DNA from 3 places in the Streptomyces sp. SP18CS02 genome. Region 1 is predicted to be linked to each of the others. Evidence: riboswitches for the same ligand, from Rfam matches in the RefSeq annotation. Region 1 holds a riboswitch; each other region holds the start of a gene.

Region 1 (7,147 bases):
GGCAGCAGGGCGCGCATCTGCGCGCTCGTCACCCGGCCGAGCGGCGCCACGACCGACACGGCGGCCGGGGGTGCCACGGGGCCGGGGGCGGGCGTGCCGGGCGGCGTGACGACCCCCGGGAGCGGGCGCGGCCCGGGCGCGGCCGTCCCTCCCGGGGCCGGGCCGTCGCCGGCTCGCGCGGGAGCCGCGGCGGCGGCGTCGACGGGTGAGAACGCGAGGCCCGCCTCCGCCAGGTGCGCCGCCACGTCCACGGACCGTCCCGGGGGCAGCTCGCGCACCCGCCAGGCGCCCGTGCCCGCCGCGCGGGCGGCGGCCAGGAAGGCGCGGGCCGCGGCGAGCGCGGCGCGCGGGGCGTCGTCGGCCGGCACCCGGCACACCTCCCGCACGCCGACCCGTACGCGTGCGGAACCGGCGTCCGGTTCTGCGATCAAGGTCACATCGGCGCCGAGCCCCGCCACGTCCCCGCGTCCGTCGTCCAGGGCGAACAGGAAGCGGCCCGAGAGGGCGGCCGACCACGGGGCGGCACAGAGCAGGGCGTCCAGCTCGCGCACCCACAACTGCACGTCGGCGCGGCCCAGTCCGTCCAGCCCGGCCAGCGGGGACGCGACCACGTTGCGCACCCGCTCATGCGTTTCGGAGGGCAGCAGCCCGGCGTCCCGCAGCAGCTCGGCCAGGGCCGACCCGCAGTCGTCGCCGAGGCCGCGCAGCTCGACGTTGCCGCGTGAGGTGATGCTGAGGTGCCCGTCCCCCAGCGAGTCCGCCGCCAGTGCCAGCGCACGTACCTGATGGGACGTCAGAAGGCCGCCCGGCAGGCGCAGTCGGGCCAACCGGCCGTCGTCGGCCTGGTGCAGCCGCAGCGCGCCGGGGCAGGCGTCGCCACGGTCCCGTATGGGAGCTTCGACCCGTTTCGGCGTTGATGGTCGGGTGGGCGGCATGGCGGCGAGCATACCCACGACCTTCCAGGTGACCGCCCGCCCGATCAAGCCGAACCTCTACTATGCAGACGGCACAGGGTCCCAGGGCCCTAGGGAGGAAGCCCGGTGGGAATCCGGCGCGGTCCCGCCACTGTGAACCGGCCCCGAGCCGGTGAGTCAGGAACTCCCGCCGTCCTACGACCACCCGGGGCGCGGACACCCCGAGGAAGGCCTGCGCACGCGATGATCCTGCTGCTGTCGCACTCCGACACCGACCTGCTGAGCGCTCGCGCCGCCGGCGGTCCGGTGGAGTACCGGTTCGCCAACCCCTCCCGGCTCCCCGTCGACGAGCTGCCCGCCCTGCTGGACGGCACCGACCTGGTCGTCGTACGCCTCCTCGGCGGCGTCCGCGCCTGGCAGGAGGGGCTCGACGCACTGCTGGCGGGGGACCGTCCCGTGGTGGTGCTGAGCGGGGAACAGGCCCCCGACGCCCAGCTGATGGAGGCCTCCACCGTCCCCATCGGCATCGCCGCCGAGGCGCACGCCTACCTCGCCCACGGCGGCCCGGACAACCTGGAACAGCTCGGCCGTTTCCTCTCCGACACGGTGCTGCTCACGGGCCACGGCTTCGAGCCGCCGAGCCCCGCGCCCACCTGGGGCCCCCTGGAGCGCACCCCGCGCCGCACGGACGGCCCGGTCGTCGCGGTGCTCTACTACCGCGCCCACCACATGAGCGGGAACACCGCGTTCATCGGCGCCCTGTGCGACGCCGTGGAGGACGCGGGCGCCCAGGCCCTGCCGCTGTACGTGGCGTCCCTGCGCGCCCCCGAGCCCGAGCTGCTCGACCGGCTGCGCGGCGCCGACGCGATCGTCACCACCGTCCTCGCGGCGGGCGGCACCAAGCCCGCCGCGGCCCAGGCGGGCGGCGACGAGGAGGCCTGGGACGCGGGCGCGCTCGCCGCCCTGGACGTCCCCGTCCTCCAGGCGCTCTGCCTGACCGGCCCGCGCTCCGCCTGGGAGGAGAGCGACGAGGGGCTGTCGCCGCTGGACGCGGCCAGCCAGGTCGCCGTGCCCGAGTTCGACGGCCGGCTCATCACCGTTCCGTTCTCCTTCAAGGAGATCGACGAGGACGGCCTGCCCGCGTACGTCGCCGACACCGAGCGCGCCGCCCGCGTCGCCGGGATCGCCGTGCGCCACGCCCGGCTGCGCCACATCCCGAACGAGCACAAGCGCCTCGCGCTGGTCCTCTCCGCGTACCCGACCAAGCACTCCCGGATCGGCAACGCGGTCGGCCTGGACACCCCCGCCTCCGCCGTCGCCCTGCTGCGCAGGCTCCGCGAGGAGGGGTACGACTTCGGTCCCGAGGAGGACATCCCCGGCCTGGTCTCCGGCGACGGCGACGAGCTGATCTACGCCCTCATCGAGGCCGGCGGCCACGACCAGGACTGGCTCACCGAGGAGCAGCTCGCCCGCAACCCCGTCCGGATCCCCGCCGCCGACTACAAGCGCTGGTACGCGACCCTGCCGCAGGAGCTCCGCGCGGCCGTCGAGGAGCACTGGGGCCCGCCGCCCGGCGAGATGTTCCTGGGCCGCTCCCGCAATCCGGAGGGCGACATCGTGCTCGCCGCCCTGCGCCGCGGGAACCTGCTGGTCCTCATCCAGCCGCCGCGCGGCTTCGGCGAGAACCCGATCGCGATCTACCACGACCCCGATCTGCCGCCCTCGCACCACTACCTGGCGGCCTACCGCTGGATCTCGGCCTCCGCGGACGACGGCGGCTTCGGCGCCGACGCGATGGTCCACCTCGGCAAGCACGGCAACCTGGAGTGGCTGCCCGGCAAGAACGCCGGCCTGTCCGCCGCCTGCGGCCCCGACGCCGCGCTCGGCGACCTCCCGCTGGTCTACCCGTTCCTCGTCAACGACCCCGGCGAGGGCACGCAGGCCAAGCGCCGCGTCCACGCCACCCTGGTCGACCACCTGGTCCCGCCGATGGCCCGCGCCGACTCCTACGGCGACATCGCGCGCCTGGAGCAGCTGCTCGACGAGTACGCGCAGATCTCCTCCATGGACCCCTCGAAGCTGCCCGCGATCCGCGCCCAGATCTGGACGCTGATCCAGGCCGCCAAGCTCGACCACGACCTGGGTCTGGCGGACCGGCCGGACGACGACGGCTTCGACGACTTCCTGCTGCACGTCGACGGCTGGCTGTGCGAGGTCAAGGACGCCCAGATCCGCGACGGCCTGCATGTCCTGGGCGGGGCGCCCACCGGCCCCGAGCGGGTCAACCTGGTGCTGTCGATCCTGCGCGCCCGCCAGATCTGGGGCGGTACGCAGGCCCTGCCCGGACTGCGCGAGGCCCTCGGGCTGGACGAGTCGGCCGCCACCCGCACGGGCGCGGACGAGGCGGAGGAGAAGGCCCGGACGCTGGTCCAGGCGATGGAGGACGCCGACTGGGATCCGGCCGCCGTCGGTACGGTGGCCGCCGGCCACGGACAGGCCGTCGCCGACATCCTCGACTTCGCCGCCCGCCAGGTCGTGCCGCGCCTCGCCGCCACCACCGACGAGCTCGCCCACGCCGTCCACGCCCTGAACGGCGGGTTCGTCCCGGCAGGCCCCTCCGGGTCCCCCCTGCGCGGGCTGGTCAACGTCCTGCCGACCGGCCGCAACTTCTACTCGGTCGACCCCAAGGCCGTCCCCTCGCGCCTCGCCTGGGAGACCGGCCAGGCGCTGGCCGACTCCCTGCTGGAGCGGTACCGCACCGACAACGGCGACTGGCCCACCTCCGTCGGCCTGTCCCTGTGGGGCACCAGCGCGATGCGCACCAGCGGCGACGACGTCGCCGAGGCGCTCGCCCTCCTCGGCATCCGCCCCGTCTGGGACGACGCCTCCCGCCGGGTCAACGGACTGGAGCCCATCCCGCTCGCCGAACTGGGCCGGCCCCGCATCGACGTGACCCTGCGCATCTCGGGCTTCTTCCGCGACGCGTTCCCGCACACCATCGCCCTGCTCGACGACGCCGTGCGCCTCGCCGCCTCGCTCGACGAGCCGGCCGCCGACAACCTCGTACGGGCCCACGCCCAGGCCGACCTCGCCGAGCACGGCGACGAACGCCGCGCCACCACCCGCATCTTCGGCTCCCGCCCCGGCACCTACGGCGCGGGCATCCTCCAGCTGATCGACTCGCGCGACTGGCGCACCGACGCCGACCTCGCCGAGGTGTACACGGTGTGGGGCGGCTACGCGTACGGTCGCGAACTGGACGGCCGCCCGGCCCGGGAGGAGATGGAGACCGCGTACAAGCGGATCGCCGTCGCCGCGAAGAACACGGACACGCGCGAGCACGACATCGCCGACTCCGACGACTACTTCCAGTACCACGGCGGCATGGTCGCGACCGTCCGTGCGCTCAAGGGCACCGCGCCCGAGGCGTACATCGGCGACTCGACCCGTCCCGAGACGGTCCGCACCCGCACCCTCGTCGAGGAGACCTCCCGCGTCTTCCGCGCCCGGGTGGTCAACCCCAAGTGGATCGAGGCGATGCGCCGCCACGGCTACAAGGGCGCGTTCGAACTGGCCGCGACCGTCGACTACCTCTTCGGGTACGACGCCACGACCGGCGTCGTCGCGGACTGGATGTACGACAAGCTGACGGAGACGTACGTCCTCGACCCGGAGAACCGGGAGTTCCTCCAGCAGGCCAACCCCTGGGCGCTGCACGGCATCGCCGAGCGGCTGCTGGAGGCCGAGTCGCGCGGGATGTGGGCCGAGCCGGACCCGCACGTCCTGGAGCAGCTGCGCAAGGTGTTCCTGGAGACCGAAGGCGACCTGGAGGACAAGTGAGCGTCACGGCCGGCGGTGAGGACAAGGAACTCGAAGCGCGTCTCGACGCGGAGCTGACGGCCTTCAACCGGGCCGCCACCGGAGCCGCCGACGAGGCCGCGCTCTCGGTCCGGGCGACCGGCGAGGACGGCGGGATCGTCGGCGGGCTCACCGGCTGGACCTGGGGCGGCCTCGCCGGGATCGACATGCTGTGGGTCCGCCCCGACCGGCGCGGGACCGGGCTCGGCACGGAGCTGATGCGCGCGGCGGAGGACGAGGCGCGGCGGCGCGGTTGCGACCGCGTGATCGTGTCGTCCTTCTCCTTCCAGGCGCCCCCGTTCTACCGGCGCCTGGGGTACGTCGAGACCGGCCGCTCCGAGGGCATCCCCGGCGGGAACGTGGACGTCCACTTCTTCAAGTCCCTGGAGCCGTCGGCCGCGCCGCCGGCCCGCCTGACCGTCCTGCTGGACGGCTCGGACGGCTCGGACGGCTCGGACGGCTCGGACCGCGCCGGCCCGGCCCTGGACGCGCTGACCGGGCACGGCGGCCGCGTCGAGCGGCGCCTGAGGGCCGACGCGGGCGGCGGGGAAGTGCTGCTGCTGGCCTTCGCCTCGCGCGCGGGGCGGTCGGCCTACGCGACGGAGCTGACGGCCGCGCTGCCCCGGGCGCGGGTGCTGGAGGTCTCGGACGTCCACGGCTGACGGACCCGCCCGCCGGCCCGGCGCGGGTCGGCCGGGCGCGGGTCGGCCGGGCCTGTGGAGTCCGCCGGCCGGCCGGGTCCGCCGGCCGGCCGGGTCCGCCGGAGGGACGAAGACCCCGTACGGGCGTCTGCACCCTTCGATGTAGCGCCTGTTCGTCCGTGGTCACGAAGAAACGGCACGTCGCCGCGCGGACGATGAAACACATGACCGAGACCCTGCGTACCCCTACCGTGGCCCCCGGCGCCGCCGGCGGCCGACTGCCCCTGTTGGACGTGCTGCGCGGTGCCGCCATCCTCGGCACGCTGATGACCAATGTGTGGGTCTTCACCGCCCCGGGCGCCGAGTGGGGCATCCTCCAGGGCGGCATGGGCGACGCGGCCTTCGGGACCCTGCCCGACGCCGCCGAGTCGCTCTTCCGGCTGCTCGCCGACGGCAAGTTCCTGTCCCTGCTGACGATCCTGTTCGGGGTGGGGCTGGCGATCCAGTTCCGCTCGGCCGAGCGGCGCGGAGAGCCCTGGCCCGGCCGCTACCCCCGGCGGGCGCTGTTCCTGTTCGCCGAGGGCACCGTGCACTTCGTCCTCGTCTTCGCGTGGGACGTCCTGATGGGGTACGCCGTCACCGCCCTGCTCGTCGCCTGGCTGCTGACCCGATCCGAGCGGGCGCAGCGCCGGGTGATGTGGTGGGCCGCGGGTCTGCACCTCGCGCTGATCGGCCTGCTGACGGCGGCCCTGGTGTCGCTGGGCGACTCCGCCGGGGACGAGGAGCCGGTCGGCCGGGAGGTCGTCGACCTCTACGCGCACGGCGGCTACCTGGAGCAGGTCGCCTTCCGCCTGGACAACGCGATCGCGTTGCGCCTTGAGCCGGTGCTGTCCTTCGGGCTGCTCGTCTTCCTGTTCCTGCTCGGTGTGCGGCTGTTCCGGGCGGGCGCGTTCGGCGCGGACGCCACCGGCCGGCGCATCCGGGCCCGGATGCTGGCCTGGGGGTTCGGCCTCGGGGCGCCACTCACCGCCGCCGCCGCGCTGGGCGGCGAGGACTGGTTCGGGGTGGGCCGGTACGTCGCCGCCCCCCTGGTGGCGGCGGGCTACATCGGCCTGATCGGCGCCGTCGTCGACCGGGTGCGGCGGCCCGGCCCGCTCATGACCGGGCTGACGTCCGTCGGCCGAACGGCCCTGTCCGGGTACGTCCTGCAGAACCTGCTGTGCGTGCTCGCCTCGTACGGCATCGGGCTCGGCCTCGCGGACCGGCTCGGCGAGACGGGCCGGCCGTGGTGGGTGATGGGACTGTGGGCGGCGGTGTGCGCCGTGCTGATGACGTTCTCCACGCTGTGGCTGCGACGGTTCTCCGACGGCCCGCTGGAGTCCGTGCAGAAGTGGGTGCTGCGGCGCTGAACCGCGGGCACGGTCTAACCGGCCGTGCGCGCGCCCAGCGTCCGTACGGCGTCGACGACCAGGTCCCAGAAGGCGGGGGCGTTCACGTCGACGCCGACCCACGCGTTGGCCGGCCGGCCGGTGACCCCGTCGAGGTCGACGACGGTGGCTCCCCGGGTGTGGGTGCCGGTCAGCTCGACGGCGACCGGTGCGTGGACCAGGGTGATCAGCTCCGGGTCGACGAGGTGGGCGACGGTCAGCGGATCGTGCAGCGGCGGCGCGGCGAAGCCGAAGACCTCGCGGTAGGCGGCGCCGAAGAAGGTCAGCAGCTCGGTGCAGATCCGCG
Region 2 (7,147 bases), on a different contig from region 1:
CAGGGTGAGCTCGAAGCCCGGGTCGAGAAGGTTCTTGTCACTCATGGTCACTGGCACGCCTCGCAGGACTCGGGGTTCTCAAGGGAGCAGGCGACGGCCTCTTCCGGCGTGGCCTGTACGGGGATCGGGGTCGCGGCCGCCGCGCGGGCGATCCGGGTCGCCGGGCGCGAACGCAGGTAGTACGTCGTCTTCAGGCCCTGCTTCCAGGCGTACGCGTACATCGAGGAGAGCTTGCCGATCGTCGGCGTCTCCAGGAACAGGTTCAGCGACTGCGACTGGTCCAGGAACGGGGTGCGCGCCGCCGCCATGTCGATCAGGCCGCGCTGCGGGATCTCCCACGCCGTGCGGTACAGCTCGCGGACGTCGGCCGGGATCCAGGTGAAGCCCTGTACCGAGCCGCTCGACTCGCGCAGCGCCTCACGGGTCTGCGCGTCCCAGACGCCGAGCTTCTTCAGCTCGGCCACCAGATAGGCGTTGACCTGGAGGAACTCGCCGCTCAGCGTCTCGCGCTTGAAGAGGTTGGAGACCTGCGGCTCGATGCACTCGTACACGCCCGCGATCGAGGCGATCGTCGCGGTCGGCGCGATGGCCAGCAACAGCGAGTTGCGCATGCCGACCGAGGCGACGCGCTCGCGCAGGGCCGCCCAGCGCTCCGGCCAGTTCAGCTCGACGCCGTAGTGGTCCGGGTGCAGGACACCGCGCGCCGCACGGGTCTTCTCCCAGGCCGGGAGCCTGCCGTTGCGCTCCGCGAGATCGCAGGACGCCTCGTACGCCGCGAGCATGATCCGCTCGGCGATGCGCGTCGAGAGGGCGCGTGCCTCGGCCGAGTCGAACGGCAGCCGCAGCTTGAAGAAAACGTCCTGGAGGCCCATGGCGCCCAGACCCACCGGCCGCCAGCGGGAGTTGGACCGGCCGGCCTGCTCGGTCGGGTAGAAGTTGATGTCGACGACCCGGTCGAGGAAGGTGACGGCCGTGCGGACGGTCTCGTCCAGCCGCTCCCAGTCGATCCCGCCGTCGGCGCCCTCCTCGACGAACGCGCCCAGGTTGACCGAGCCCAGGTTGCAGACCGCGGTCTCCCCGTCGTCCGTGACCTCCAGGATCTCGGTGCACAGATTGGACGAGTGGACCGTGTGGCCCGGCTCGGCGGTCTGGTTGGCCGTGCGGTTCGAGGCGTCCTTGAAGGTCATCCAGCCGTTGCCGGTCTGGGCCAGGGTCCGCATCATCCGGCCGTAGAGGTCGCGGGCCGGCATGGTCTTGCGGGCCAGCCCGGCGGCCTCGGCCGCGCGGTACGCGGCGTCGAACTCGTCGCCCCACAGGTCGACCAGCTCGGGTACGTCCGCCGGGGAGAACAGCGACCACTCGGCGTCAGCGTTGACGCGGCGCATGAACTCGTCCGGGACCCAGTGCGCCAGGTTGAGGTTGTGCGTACGCCGCGCGTCCTCGCCCGTGTTGTCGCGCAGCTCCAGGAACTCCTCGATGTCCGCGTGCCAGGTCTCCAGGTAGACCGCCGCCGCGCCCTTGCGCCGCCCGCCCTGGTTCACGGCCGCCACCGAGGCGTCCAGCGTCTTCATGAACGGCACGATGCCGTTGGAGTGGCCGTTGGTGCCCCGGATGAGCGAACCGCGGGCGCGGACGCGGGAGTACGACAGGCCGATGCCGCCCGCGTGCTTCGACAGGCGCGCCACCTGGTGGTAGCGGTCGTAGATCGAGTCCAGCTCGTCCAGCGGCGAGTCCAGCAGGTAGCAGGACGACATCTGTGGGTGGCGCGTGCCGGAGTTGAACAGCGTGGGGGAGGAGGGCAGGTAGTCGAGCCGGCTCATCAGGCCGTACAGCGCCCCGACCTCGTCGAGCGCGCGGACGCTGTCGTCCTCGGCGAGCCCTGCGGCCACCCGCAGCATGAAGTGCTGCGGGGTCTCGATCACCTTGCGGGTGATCGGGTGCCGCAGGAGGTAGCGGCTGTAGAGGGTGCGCAGTCCGAAGTAGCCGAAGCGGTCGTCGGCCGCCGGGTCGATCATCGCGTCCATCCGCTCCGCGTGGACGCGGACGAAACCGGCCGTACGGTCGGCGATCAGGCCCTCCCGGTGACCGACGGCGACCGACGCGGAGAACGACACCGAGCCCTGCCCCGCCGCCTCGGCGGCGATGGTGCGGGTGAGCAGCCGGGCCGCGAGGCGCGAGTACGAGGGGTCCTCGGAGATCAGACCGGCGGCCGCCTCGGTGGCGAGCTCACGCAGCTCGGCCTCGTCCGAACCGGCGTGCCGGCCGCGCAGCGCGGCGGCGGCGACCCGGCCGGGGTCGGTGTCGGGCAGATCGGCGGTGAGGTCGGTCAGGGTCCGCAGCAGGACGGTCCCGGGACCGTCGCCTTCCGCGGCCGTGGTTCCGGCTCCGACGGTCTCCGTGTCCGCGACTGCTGAGGCCGGATCGGCTGGCGCGATGGTCACGTGGGGGCTCTCCCTCGCTCGGCTCGGGGCCGGCGGGCGGGCAGGAGAGCGGGGCACCCGCGCGAACAGGGGGTGCGCACCGCGTCCTCCGGCCCACTCCGCGAGGCCCGGACGTCTGGGCACCCGGGCCGGACGGCTCGGGTGCGCTGCGGCAGGTCTTCGGACTCATAGGTGCGCAAAGGCGCACCTGTACACCGTTGCGGGACAGTTCCGGATTCGCACCGGATTCCCCTGCGACGACAGCGAGGTTGAGCATACATGTGGGGGGCTCCCCATGCCGCACCCCCCACATCTTGTGTGTCGGTCCGGGGTGACGACCCATGGCACATCCGGCCGGAGGAGGCCGGGCGGGGCTTCGGGAGGGCCGGGAGGGCCGGCAGGGGCGCGCCGGCCCGCCGCCCCGTGCGCTCGGTGCGGGCCCGCGCGGGGGCTCCCGGGCGCGGTGGCGGGCCGGACGCGCGGCCTTCCCGGCGTCGCGGCCGACCGTGGGCGGGCCCGGTGTGGCCGGCGCGGCTCCCCGGGGAGGCCGGCGGCTCCTGCACCGGATCCCCCCACGGGCCGCGGGGTCCGTCCGGCAGGAAGCACCCGGGTCGCGATCGGACCGGCCGTGACGGGACCGGCCGCGATCGGACCGGCCATGTGACGGGACCGGCCGTGCGTGCGCCGGCCGTGAGGGAACCCGCCGTGCGCGCCGGCCGTGAGCGGTCGGCCCGCGCCCCGGACGGGCACCGCGTGCCCTCGCGGCCCCGCCGCCCCGCCCGCGCGCCGGCGGCGAGGGCCGGGAGGGGCGGGAGACCGTACGGCCGGGTCAGCCGCCGGCACCCACCCCGTTGTCGGGGGCACCGTCGCCGACCGGCGGAAGGTCCCCCCGCTCGACGGGCCCGGCCGGCGCGGTGTGTTCGGGCAGGACCTCGTCCAGCTCACGGTCGTCCGCCCGGTGCGCCGACCCGGCGGCCGCGCGCAGGACGTCGCGGGAGACGGCGGAGGACTCGGCGGAGATCTGGACGCGCAGGCCGTTCTCGGTCAGGGCGTACTCGTGCGCGGCCCCGGAGGAGCGGTACCACCCCGGACCGTCCTTCTCGCAGGACCGGCTCACGGGCGGGATCGCGGGGCAGCTCCCGTCGTCCACCGTGCCGCGGTCGACGGAGACGGTGATCCGGCCGCCGCCCGTGGCGACATAGGTGCTCTGGAAGCCGTCATCGCCGAGGACGCCCACGGACTGCTTCGCCAACTCGAACCCGTCCGCCTCGATCACGTACACGTGCTCGGTCCTGGTCTGCGCGGCGGCTGCCCGCGCCTCCAGCGTCCCGCGGTCGGGAGCGGAGCCGCCGGCCGTCTCCGTGCCGCACGCGGCGGTCAGGGCGATGAGCGGCAGCAGGAGCAGCGGCAGGGGGCGTGTACGTGTCATGCGTACATCCTTTCGTGTGCGCACCGCGTACACGCCCCCGGGGGCTCAGCAGCAGCGGAAACCCTTCCGCGGATCGGCCTCACGGGCATCCGTGCGGCTGCGTTCGAAGGCGCGCCGCGTCATCACCTCGGCGGCCGGATCGCACGTCCGGGCGTGGGCGACGTACCGCTCGTAGGCGGTCTCGCCCGAGAACTCCCGGACGTACCAGCGCAGCCACCGCACGGCGCGCCCGGCGAGGGCCGTGGCGCTCACGACGGGTCGCCGCCCCGGCCGGACCCGGAGACGGCCTCCCGGCCGGTCTCGCCGGAAGCGCCGGTCTCGCCCGAAGCGCCGGTCGGGCCCGCGCCGCCCGCGCCCACGGCGGCGAGCTCGGCCTTCTCCTCGGGGGTGACGAGGAGTCCGGCCGGGGCGACGATGCGGGACCTGGTGTACGGCACCTCGGCGAGGCGCACGGACTCGGGGCTGCTGACGGCCTTGTAGCAGACGCGTGCCGCGTCGGCGATGACGACGATGATCAGCAGGGCGAACAGGGCCGACAGGACGCCGTCGACGGTCGAGTTGGTGACGACGGTGCGCATGTCGTCCATGGACTTGGCCGGTGCCAGCAGCGTCCCGGCGTCGATCCCGTCCTGGTACTTGTCGCGCTGGGCGAAGAATCCCACCCGCGGGTCGGCGGAGAAGATCTTCTGCCAGCTGGCGGTCAGGGTGACGGCCACGTCCCAGGCCAGCGGAACCGCCGTGACCCAGGCCCACTTGAGGCGCCCGGACTTCACCAGCAGGGTCGTGCAGACGGCGAGGGCGACCGCGGCGAGCAGCTGGTTGGCGATGCCGAACAGCGGGAAGAGCTGGTTGATGCCGCCCAGCGGGTCGTGGACGCCGACCCAGAGGAAGTAGCCCCACCCGCCGACGACGACCGCGCTGGCGAACCAGACGCCGGGCTTCCAGCTGACCCGGCGCATCGGCTTGTAGACGTTGCCCAGCATGTCCTGGAGCATGAAGCGCCCGACCCGGGTGCCCGCGTCCACGGTCGTGAGGATGAACAGCGCCTCGAACATGATGGCGAAGTGGTACCAGAAGGCCTTCATGGCGCCGCCGCCCACGACGGCCGAGAAGATCTCGGACATGCCGAGCGCGAAGGTCGGCGCACCGCCGGTCCGGGACAGGAGACTGGTCTCCTCGACGTCCTTGGCGGCCTGGGCCAGCTGGTCGGGGGAGATGGAGAAGCCGAGGTTGGCCACCGCCTGGGAGGCGGACTCCACGGTGGTCCCGATGACGCCGCCGGGGGAGTTGATGGCGAAGTAGAGGCCCGGGTCGATGATGCAGGCGGTGATCATCGCCATGATGGCGACGAACGACTCGGTCAGCATGGCGCCGTAGCCGATGAACCTGACCTGCGTCTCCTTCTGGATCATCTTCGGCGTGGTGCCGGAGGAGACCAGGGAGTGGAAGCCGGAGAGCGCGCCACAGGCGATGGTGATGAAGACGAACGGGAACATCGACCCGGCGAAGACGGGCCCGTCGCCGCGGCCGGCGAACTCGGTCACGGCGTCCATCTTCAGGGTGGGCAGCGCGATGAAGACGCCGAGCGCCAGCAGCACGATCGTGCCGACCTTCATGAAGGTCGACAGGTAGTCACGAGGGGCCAGCAGCATCCACACCGGCAGGACGGACGCGAGGAATCCGTAACCCACCATCCACACGACGAGCGTGCCGGGCTCCAGGGTGAAGGTGTCGGCGAGCGAGGACTCGGCGACCCAGCCGCCGGCGACGATCGCGAGCAGCAGCAGCGCGACACCGATGACGGAGACCTCGGTGACCCGGCCCGGGCGCAGGATGCGCAGGTAGAACCCCATGAACAGGGCGATCGGGATGGTCATGCCGATGGAGAAGACGCCCCACGGCGAGTGGGCCAGGGCGTTGACGATGACCAGGGCCAGCACGGCCAGCAGGATGATCATGATCACGAACACCGAGACGAGCGCCGCCGCGCCGCCGAACGGCCCTATCTCGTCACGCGCCATCTGGCCGAGCGAACGGCCGTCGCGGCGGGTCGAGAAGAACAGCGTGACCATGTCCTGGACCGCGCCGGCGAAGATGACGCCCGCCACCAGCCAGATGGTCCCCGGCAGATAGCCCATCTGGGCGGCGAGGACGGGACCGACCAGCGGGCCGGCGCCCGCGACCGCCGCGAAGTGGTGCCCGAAGAGCACCCGGCGGTCGGTGGGGTGGAAGTCGACACCGTTGTCGAGCCGTTCGGCCGGGGTGGCGCGGGTCTTGTCGACCTTCAGCACCCGGTTCGCGATGAAGCGCGAGTAGAAGCGGTAGGCGATGGCGTACGAGCCGAGCGCGGCGGCCAGCATCCAGGCCGCCGAGATCTCCTCGCCGCGTGAGAGCGCGAGGACCGCCCAGCCGACGGCGCCGATGATCGCGACGAGCGACCACACGGCGATCGACCGGGGGGAAAGCTTGGTTGGTGCGGTCGTGCCGGGTGGTGCTGACGGCTGCGTCATGGCGTGTCGCCCCCTCGTTGTCCCCTGTGTGACGTGCGGGAAATCTAGGGGAGCGTCCCGCTCCATGGAACCCCTGTCCGGATAACGGACCCATCTCGACCGGGCCGCCGGACACGGCGTTCGTGCGCCACCCGGTGGCGACGTCGCAGCGTACCCGGGGCGTGTGGCCCACGTCACCCGTTCGGTCACCCCCGAACGGGGGGGCGTGCGACGGCCCCGCGGGAAGGCGCTCCCGCGGGGCCGTCGTGAGTGCCGCCGTTCGGCGGCGCGACCTGGGGTCTTTCGCCCGGATCGAGCCGGGCTCGCGTGCCCCGGGCACCGCGCCTCGCCGCGTTGTCCTCGGTCACCGACGCTCCGCGTCGACTCCCTCCTCCGCCTTGCGATGCACGGCACCGGACCCCGCTCACCCGTCCGGCGCGATCCGGGCGAAAGACCCTAGCCGTTCGGCCGCTTCAGCCTGGCGACGAACTTGTAGCGGTCGCCGCGGTAGACCGAGCGCACCCACTCCACCGGCTCGCCGTTGTCGTCCAGGGAGTGGCGGGACAGCATCAGCATGGGCAGGCCCACGTCCGTGCCCAGGAGGCCCGCCTCGCGCGGGGTGGCGAGCGAGGTCTCGATCGTCTCCTCGGCCTCGGCGAGATGGACGTCGTACACCTCCGCCAGGGCGGTGTAGAGAGAGGTGTACTTGACCAGCGAACGGCGCAGCGCGGGGAAGCGCTTGGCCGAGAGGTGGGTCGTCTCGATGGCCATCGGCTCGCCGCTGGCGAGGCGCAGCCGCTCGATCCGCA
Region 3 (7,147 bases), on a different contig from region 1:
CCTCGTGCCAGCCGATCCCCGTGTTGATCATCGTGGCCCCCGCCGCCTCGATCTCCTTGGCGAGCGAGACCACCTCCTCCAGCGAGGAGCCGCCCGGCACCAGGTCCAGCATGGACAGCCGGTAGATCAGGATGAAGTCGTCGCCCACCCGCTCGCGGGTACGGCGCACGATCTCCAGCGGGAAGCGGACCCGGTTCTCGTAGGAGCCGCCCCAGCGGTCCTCGCGGCGGTTGGTCCCTGCCGCGATGAACTCGTTGATCAGGTAGCCCTCGGAGCCCATGATCTCGACACCGTCGTATCCGGCGGACCTGGCGAGCTCGGCGGCCCGCACGTAGTCCTCGACGGTCTGCTCGACCTCGTCGTCGGTGAGGGCGTTCGGGACGAAGGGGCTGATCGGGGCCTGGAGCGCGCTCGGCGCGACCAGGGCGGGGTGGTAGGCGTACCGGCCGAAGTGCAGGATCTGCATCGCGATCCGGCCCCCGGCCGCGTGCACGGCGTCCGTCACCAGGCGGTGCTGTGCGGCCTCCGCCTCGGTGGTGAGCTTGGCCCCGCCGTCGTAGGGGCGCCCCGCCTCGTTCGGCGCGATTCCGCCGGTGACCATCAGGCCCACGCCGCCGCGGGCCCGGGCGGCGTAGAAGGCGGCCATGCGGGCGAAGCCGTTCTCGGCCTCCTCCAGCCCGATGTGCATCGACCCCATGAGCACCCGGTTGGGCAGGGTCGTGAACCCGAGGTCCAACGGGCTGAGCAAGTGCGGGTACGGGGTCATGGGGGCGCCTCCTCGCGCAGGGTCGTCCCCCAGTTCTAGACGACGCGGCACCGTTGTGCAACAAGTTGCATAAGGAGGAGGGCGTGAGCTGCGCTACCCCGCGGCCGGCCCCACCGCCGATGCCCACTCGTCCAGCTCCTCCGGTGTGCGCGGTCCCGGGGCGCCGGCCGCCAGAAGGCCCCGGGCCCGCAGAGCGGCGGCGACCGCCATGCCCCACGGCCTGCGCAGCCGCGCCGCCTCCAGCAGCGACCGGTCCGCCAGGAGCTCGGCCACCGGGCCGGTGCGCAGCCCGTCCGGGGCGAGCACCGCCGCCTCGTCCGCCCAGCGCAGCGCGAGGTCCACGTCGTGCGTCGCCATGACCACCGTCGTTCCCGAGGCGCGCAGCCGGTCCAGCACGTCCAGCAGCCGTTCCTGGCCATGCGGATCCAGCCCCGCCGTCGGCTCGTCCATGATCAGTACGCGCGGGCGCATCGCGACCGCGCCCGCGATCGCCGCACGCTTGCGCTGCCCGTAGGAGAGCAGATGCGTCGGCCGGTCCTCCAGAGCCGTGATGTCCAGCGCCTCCAGGGACTCCCGCACCCGGACCCGCACCTCCTCCTCCGGCAGGCCCAGGTTCATCGGTCCGAACGACACGTCCTGCCCCACGGAGGCGGCGAACAGCTGGTCGTCCGGATCCTGCACGACCAGCTGCACCGTCGTACGCAGCCGGGTCAGCCCCGCCCGGTCGTACGACACGTCCTCACCCGCCAGCCGCAGCCGCCCGCTCGCGCACCGCAACCCTCCGCTCAGCAGGCGCAGCATCGTCGTCTTGCCGCTGCCGTTGCGGCCGAGGAGCGCGATCGAACGGCCCTGCGGCACGGCGAAATCGACGCCGCTCAGTACGGCGGGGCCGTCCTCGTAGGCGTAGCCCGCACCGACGAGTTCCACGACGGGGGGAGGGGGCAGGACAGTCACGGCAGGAGCCTTTCCAGTACGAGAGTCAGGGCGACGAGACCGGCCAGCAGTGCCCCGGCCGCGCCCAGGAACCGCCGGGAGGGCGCCGTCCGGGGCACCAGGACCCGCAGCGTCCCGTCGTAACCGCGCCCGGCCAGCCCGGACTGCAGCCGGGTGGCCCGGTCGAAGGCACGGACGAACGCCGTCGCCCCCAGCCCGGCCAGCGAACGCCAGGTGGCCGCCCTGGTGGTCAGCCCGAGCCGGGCGGCCTGCGCCTGCCGGATCCTCGCCATCGTGTCCAGCAGCAGGAAGCTGATCCGGTACATCACGAGCGCGACGTCCACCACCGGCGCCGGCACACCCGCCCGCACCAGCCGGGGCAGCACATCCGAGACCGGAGTGGTGAACGCGAACAGCAGCACACCCAACGAAGCCGCCGAGGTCCGCAGCAGCAACTGCGCTGCGTGCAGGGGCCCGTCGGGCGCCGGCGTCACGAACCCGCCCGCGCCGCCCACCTGGAACAGCAGGGGGACCGCGCCCGTCACGCAGAAACCGAGCGGGATGCGGAACGCCCGCCACAGCTGCCGGGGCGCCACCCCGGCCGGTCCGAGCAGCACGGCGAGGGTCGCGGCCGCCACCAGCACGGCTCCCGGCCACGGTGGCAGGCAGACCGCGCACAGCGTCAGACCGAAGCCGAGAAACGCCTTCTCGCACGGATGGCGGCGGCGCCAGCGACTGCTGTGCGCCGCCGCGTCGATCGGCAGCACCCCCGGCTACGCGGACGGCCGCGGATCACGGGCGCCGGTCCCGGAGCCGGCCACGGCGGCATCGGCACCGGCCACGCTGTCGGGCCCGCTTCCGGTGCGGGCCCGTGCCTCGCCCTGCCGCCGGCCGCGGCGCAGACCGAAGTAGTAGGCCAGCACCCCCGCCCCGAGCGCGGCCTGGAGCGAGAACAGCGCCGACTCGATCTCGCCCGACGGCGGCTCGTACAGCGGGGTGAACCACGGCTCGTAGTCCGGCTTGTTCTCCGTGATCGCCGTCTCGGCCTGCGCGTCGGCGCCGGTGAACGGTTCTTCCTTGTGGTCGCCCAGGCCCAGCGCGAGCGGAAGCACGGCCAGTGCCACGACGATCAGAAGCAGCAGCGTGTTGATCCTGGCGTTACGGCTCATCAGGCCACGGCCTCCTTCTTCTCGTTCCCGCGGCCGCCCGTGAGCAGTACCCCGAGCCGGGTCAGCTCACCCTTGCTGGACTGGATCAGCAACCGCATCACCAGCACCGTCAGCAGACCCTCGCTGATGGCGAGCGGAATCTGGGTGACGGCGAAGATGCCCCCGAACTTGCCCAGCGCGCCCATGAAGCCGCTGCTCGGGTCGGGGAAGGCGAGCGCCAGCTGCACGCTGGTCACGCAGTACGTGGACAGGTCGGCCACGAACGCGCCGAAGAAGACGGTGACCATGAGCGGCAGGCCGAACCGCCGCAGCAGGCGGTACACGCCGTACCCGGCCCACGGCCCGACGATCGCCATGGAGAAGACGTTGGCGCCGAGCGTGGTCAGGCCGCCGTGCGCCAGCAGCAGTGCTTGGAACAGCAGCGTGATCGTGCCCAGTACCGCCATGATCGGCGGCCGGAACAGGATCGCTCCCAGCCCCGTACCCGTGGGGTGGGAACAGCTTCCGGTCACCGACGGGATCTTGAGTGCGGACAGGACGAAGGTGAAGGCACCGGAGGCGCCCAGCAGCAGGGTGGACTCGGGATTGCTCCTGACCTCCCGGGTCAGGGCGCGTACGCCGTGTACGACGAAGGGAGCGGCGGCGACGCTCCAGGCGGCCGCGTGTATCGGGGGCAGATAGCCCTCGGCGATATGCATGGTTGGGAGACCCTCTCCAGCACCTCGTGGATGGACAACGCGCCCTGGCCGGTCTCCTGGCTGACGGGTCATGCCGCCGCGACTCCGCCTTCCCGGACAACGCGGTCTCCCGCCGTCCAGTGGCTTCCCGAGGGATGGAGCCGGACTTCCCGATCACAGTGGCGAGGGCCGCACCGGTACTTCACCGGTTTCCCGTACACCAAGGCCCTGCGACACTAGTGCGTTGACCAGGTACATCACAACCCGCGCAGGGGCGCGCACTCCGGCGCCACCCCGGTCTGCGCCCACCCCGGAACCCCGGGGCCGGTGACCGAGCCGGCCGCCGACGACGGCCGCCGGCTCGGCGCCGGGCGCCCGGCCCGACCGGTTCACGACACCCCGGCGCAGGGGCCGCCGGCCGGGGCGGGCCGCCGTGGGCGGCCCCCGCCCCCGCTCCCCACGGGACCCGCCACGGGCCGGCGCGGCGCGTGACCACAAGGGCCGTGACCCCAAGGCGGCCCGTGGCCCGCGGCTCCGGCGTACCTCACACCTTGCGGTAGTCGTACGCCTCCGATGCCGCCGTCACCACGGCGTCCAGGTCGGCCCCCGCCGAAGCGGTGACCACGGCCGCGACCGCGCCCTCCACGAACGGCGCGTCCACCAGCCGCGTGCCGTCCGGCAGCTCGTCGCCTTCGGCCAGCAGCGCCTTCACCGTCAGTACGGCGCTGCCCAGATCGACCAGGACCGCGACCCCCGCGCCGCCGTCGACCGACGCCGCCGCCTCCGCGATCAGCTCGGAGCTGGTGCCCAGCCCGCCGTCCGCCGTGCCGCCCGCGGCGGCCACGGGAGCGGTGTCGCCGCCGCCCGCGAGACCCCGTGCCAGCTCCGCGACCGCCGCCGCCACCGCCGCGCTGTGCGACACGAGCACGATGCCCACCCGCGCGTTCATCCCGCCACCGCCGGGCCCTCGGGCGTCGATCCGGCCGCCTGCGCGAGCGTCGCGATCAGCAGGGCGGACGACGTCGCGCCCGGATCCTGGTGCCCGATGCTGCGCTCGCCCAGATAGCTGGCCCTGCCCTTGCGCGCCTGCATCGGCACCGTCGCGAGCGCGCCTTCCTCGGCCGCCCGCGCGGCGGCCTCGAACGACTCGTCGAGCGCCGCCACAGCCGGTTCCAGCGCGTCCAGCATCGTCTTGTCGCCGGCCGCCGCCCCGCCCAGCTGCGCCACCGCGGCCACACCCGCGCGCAGCCCCTCGGCCAGCTGCCCCGGCGTCACCTCCGCCGCCTCGCCCAGCGCCTTGCCGGTGCGCCGCAGCAGAGTCCCGTACAGCGGGCCCGAGGCTCCTCCCACGGTCGAGATCAACTGCCGCCCGGCCAGGACCAGCAGCGCCCCGGGAGTCCGCGGCGGGTCCTTCTCCAGGGCCTCCGTCACGGCCGCGAAGCCGCGACGCATGTTGGTCCCGTGGTCGGCGTCCCCGATCGCCGAGTCCAGTTCGGTGAGCCGGTCCGCCTCACGGTCCACGGCGGCGGCGGCGATCGTCAGCCAGCGTCGGAAGAAGTCCGTGTCCAGCGCGGTGCTCCCCATGTCAGCAGCCCCACCGAAGGGCGGCCGTGCGCACCGGCGCGTCCCACAGCCGCAGCAGTTCCTCGTCGACCTGGCAGAGGGTCACCGAGCAGCCCGCCATGTCGAGCGAGGTCACGTAGTTCCCGACGAGGGTCCGGGCCACCGGAACGCCCCGCTCACCCAGCACCCGCTGCACCTCGGCGTTGAACCCGTACAGCTCCAGCAACGGCGTCGCCCCCATCCCGTTGACGAGCGCCAGCACCGGGGCGTCGGGCCGCAAATCCTCCAGTACGGCGTCCACGGCGAAGTCGGCGATCTCCCGGGAGGTCATCATCGCGCGCCGCTCGCGTCCTGGCTCGCCGTGGATTCCGATGCCCAGTTCGAGCTCCCCGGAAGGGAGGTCGAAGGTGGGGGTGCCCTTCGCGGGCGTCGTGACCGCGCTCAGCGCCACGCCGAAACTGCGCGAACTCGCGTTCACCTGCCGGCCGATGGCCTCCACCCGCTCCAGCGGCGCGCCCTCCTCGGCGGCGGCGCCCGCGATCTTCTCCACGAACAGCGTGGCTCCGGTGCCGCGCCGGCCGGCCGTGTACAGACTGTCCGAGACGGCCACGTCGTCGTCGACCAGGACCTTTGCCACCTGGACGCCCTCGTCCTCGGCGAGCTCGGCCGCCATGTCGAAGTTCAGCACGTCGCCGGTGTAGTTCTTCACCACGAACAGCACCCCCTCGCCGCTGTCCACGGCGGCGGCGGCCCGCGCCATCTGGTCGGGCACCGGGCTCGTGAACACCTCGCCCGGGCAGGCCGCCGAGAGCATGCCGGGACCGACGAAGCCGGCGTGCAGCGGCTCGTGTCCGGAACCGCCCCCGGAGATCAGGGCCACCTTCCCCGCCACGGGAGCGTCACGCCGTACGACGATCCGGCTCTCCACGTCCACGTTCAGCTCGGGATGCGCGGCGGCGATGCCCCTCAGGGCGTCCTCGACGACTGTCTCCGGCACATTGATGAGCATCCGCATCGCTATCTCCCAGCAGGAATGTCAGGTGCGACCCTGAGTGGCGTCTGTGCAGGTCAAGCAGCGTTTCGTCCATGCATGCGTGTGTTCCCCTACATCATCGCGAGAGCCACGGGACGCGACAACCCTTCCTCTGCGTGCCCACCGCTTCGCCGCGCGTGACCCCCGCACCGGGAGCGGAATTCCGCCGGCGGTCCGCGTGTTTCTGCCCGCATCCGCCGATGATGAAATCACGGCGATCGCTCGTCACATTAATGAACCATATTTTCCTGGTGAATCCGTCCTCCGGGTGTCTATGGCCGGAAAGCTCCCTGCGACAGATATCGCCGCTTTCTGTCGGAAATTCTGCGCACCTCTAGCCCTGATGTGTCCGGACGCGCACCGCGGAGCGGGCGCGCGGATCGACACGTGTGAGTGAACACCCCGTTCCCCCCGGTATCGAGTCGTCACGTTCGTGCACCCGGAGCTCAGGGGCCCCGGGTCGCGAGGGCCGGGCCCCCGGAGGGAGCGCGGCTACCGGCATGAAACCCGGCACGATCGGCCAGAACGCGGCGAGCGGGCGTGCGGTGTGTCGCGGTCAGGGCGAGCTTTCCGGACATCCCCTAGCGCTTGGCGTGGGGGTGGTCCTGGGCGTCGCCCGGTCCCGCCGGATGGTGCGGCATCTGGGGTGCCAGCTGGCTGTTCGCATGGAGGACATGGACCAGGCGCCGACGGCGCCGCAGCTCCACCATGTCGATGCGGCGCATCCGGCTCGCAGCCGGCGGCACCAGCGTGGAGACCGCCGTGCACGCCGACGCGCAGACGAGCAGCCAAAGTGCCGTGTTCATCACCACGAGTTTCCTTCCCTGGTCCCCATTCAACAACGGCTTCCGCGCTGCTGATTCGGGTGGCTTTACCGGCGCGCAATGCGACGGCAGTTGCATAACGGAATGGCATATGTCGGGTTACGCATCAAAGGCAAAGTGGCAGGCGGTCGGATGGAAGGTAAACAGGCTCTTCGCATCGAATGCGCACATCGTGTCGGATG

What was found. Region 1 has a riboswitch for cobalamin ahead of cobN (cobaltochelatase subunit CobN). Riboswitches for the same ligand answer to the same signal wherever they lie in the genome.
Region 2: another riboswitch for cobalamin. It lies ahead of PUR26_RS33400 (ribonucleoside-diphosphate reductase subunit alpha); the one in region 1 lies ahead of cobN (cobaltochelatase subunit CobN).
Region 3: another riboswitch for cobalamin. It lies ahead of PUR26_RS20295 (energy-coupling factor ABC transporter permease); the one in region 1 lies ahead of cobN (cobaltochelatase subunit CobN).

The regions. Positions count from the first base shown of each region.
Region 1 covers NZ_JAQYXC010000277.1:98,845-105,991, reverse strand. The annotation lists gene PUR26_RS14175 (cobalamin biosynthesis protein CobG) at 1-935, opposite strand, end outside; cobalamin riboswitch at 993-1,121, shown strand; gene cobN (cobaltochelatase subunit CobN) at 1,158-4,754, shown strand; gene PUR26_RS14165 (GNAT family N-acetyltransferase) at 4,751-5,434, shown strand; gene PUR26_RS14160 (DUF418 domain-containing protein) at 5,638-6,822, shown strand; gene PUR26_RS14155 (nucleoside hydrolase) at 6,837-7,147, opposite strand, start outside.
Region 2 covers NZ_JAQYXC010000303.1:554,322-561,468, reverse strand. The annotation lists gene PUR26_RS33405 (ribonucleotide-diphosphate reductase subunit beta) at 1-45, opposite strand, end outside; gene PUR26_RS33400 (ribonucleoside-diphosphate reductase subunit alpha) at 48-2,441, opposite strand; cobalamin riboswitch at 2,575-2,738, opposite strand; gene PUR26_RS33395 (hypothetical protein) at 3,250-3,849, opposite strand; gene PUR26_RS33390 (YbdD/YjiX family protein) at 3,895-4,101, opposite strand; gene PUR26_RS33385 (carbon starvation CstA family protein) at 4,098-6,359, opposite strand; gene PUR26_RS33380 (GntR family transcriptional regulator) at 6,795-7,147, opposite strand, start outside.
Region 3 covers NZ_JAQYXC010000288.1:411,638-418,784, forward strand. The annotation lists gene PUR26_RS20275 (NADPH-dependent 2,4-dienoyl-CoA reductase) at 1-766, opposite strand, end outside; gene PUR26_RS20280 (energy-coupling factor ABC transporter ATP-binding protein) at 860-1,711, opposite strand; gene cbiQ (cobalt ECF transporter T component CbiQ) at 1,717-2,466, opposite strand; gene PUR26_RS20290 (energy-coupling factor ABC transporter substrate-binding protein) at 2,473-2,868, opposite strand; gene PUR26_RS20295 (energy-coupling factor ABC transporter permease) at 2,868-3,566, opposite strand; cobalamin riboswitch at 3,596-3,785, opposite strand; gene PUR26_RS20300 (PTS-dependent dihydroxyacetone kinase phosphotransferase subunit DhaM) at 4,090-4,494, opposite strand; gene dhaL (dihydroxyacetone kinase subunit DhaL) at 4,491-5,129, opposite strand; gene dhaK (dihydroxyacetone kinase subunit DhaK) at 5,131-6,123, opposite strand; gene PUR26_RS20315 (hypothetical protein) at 6,723-6,947, opposite strand.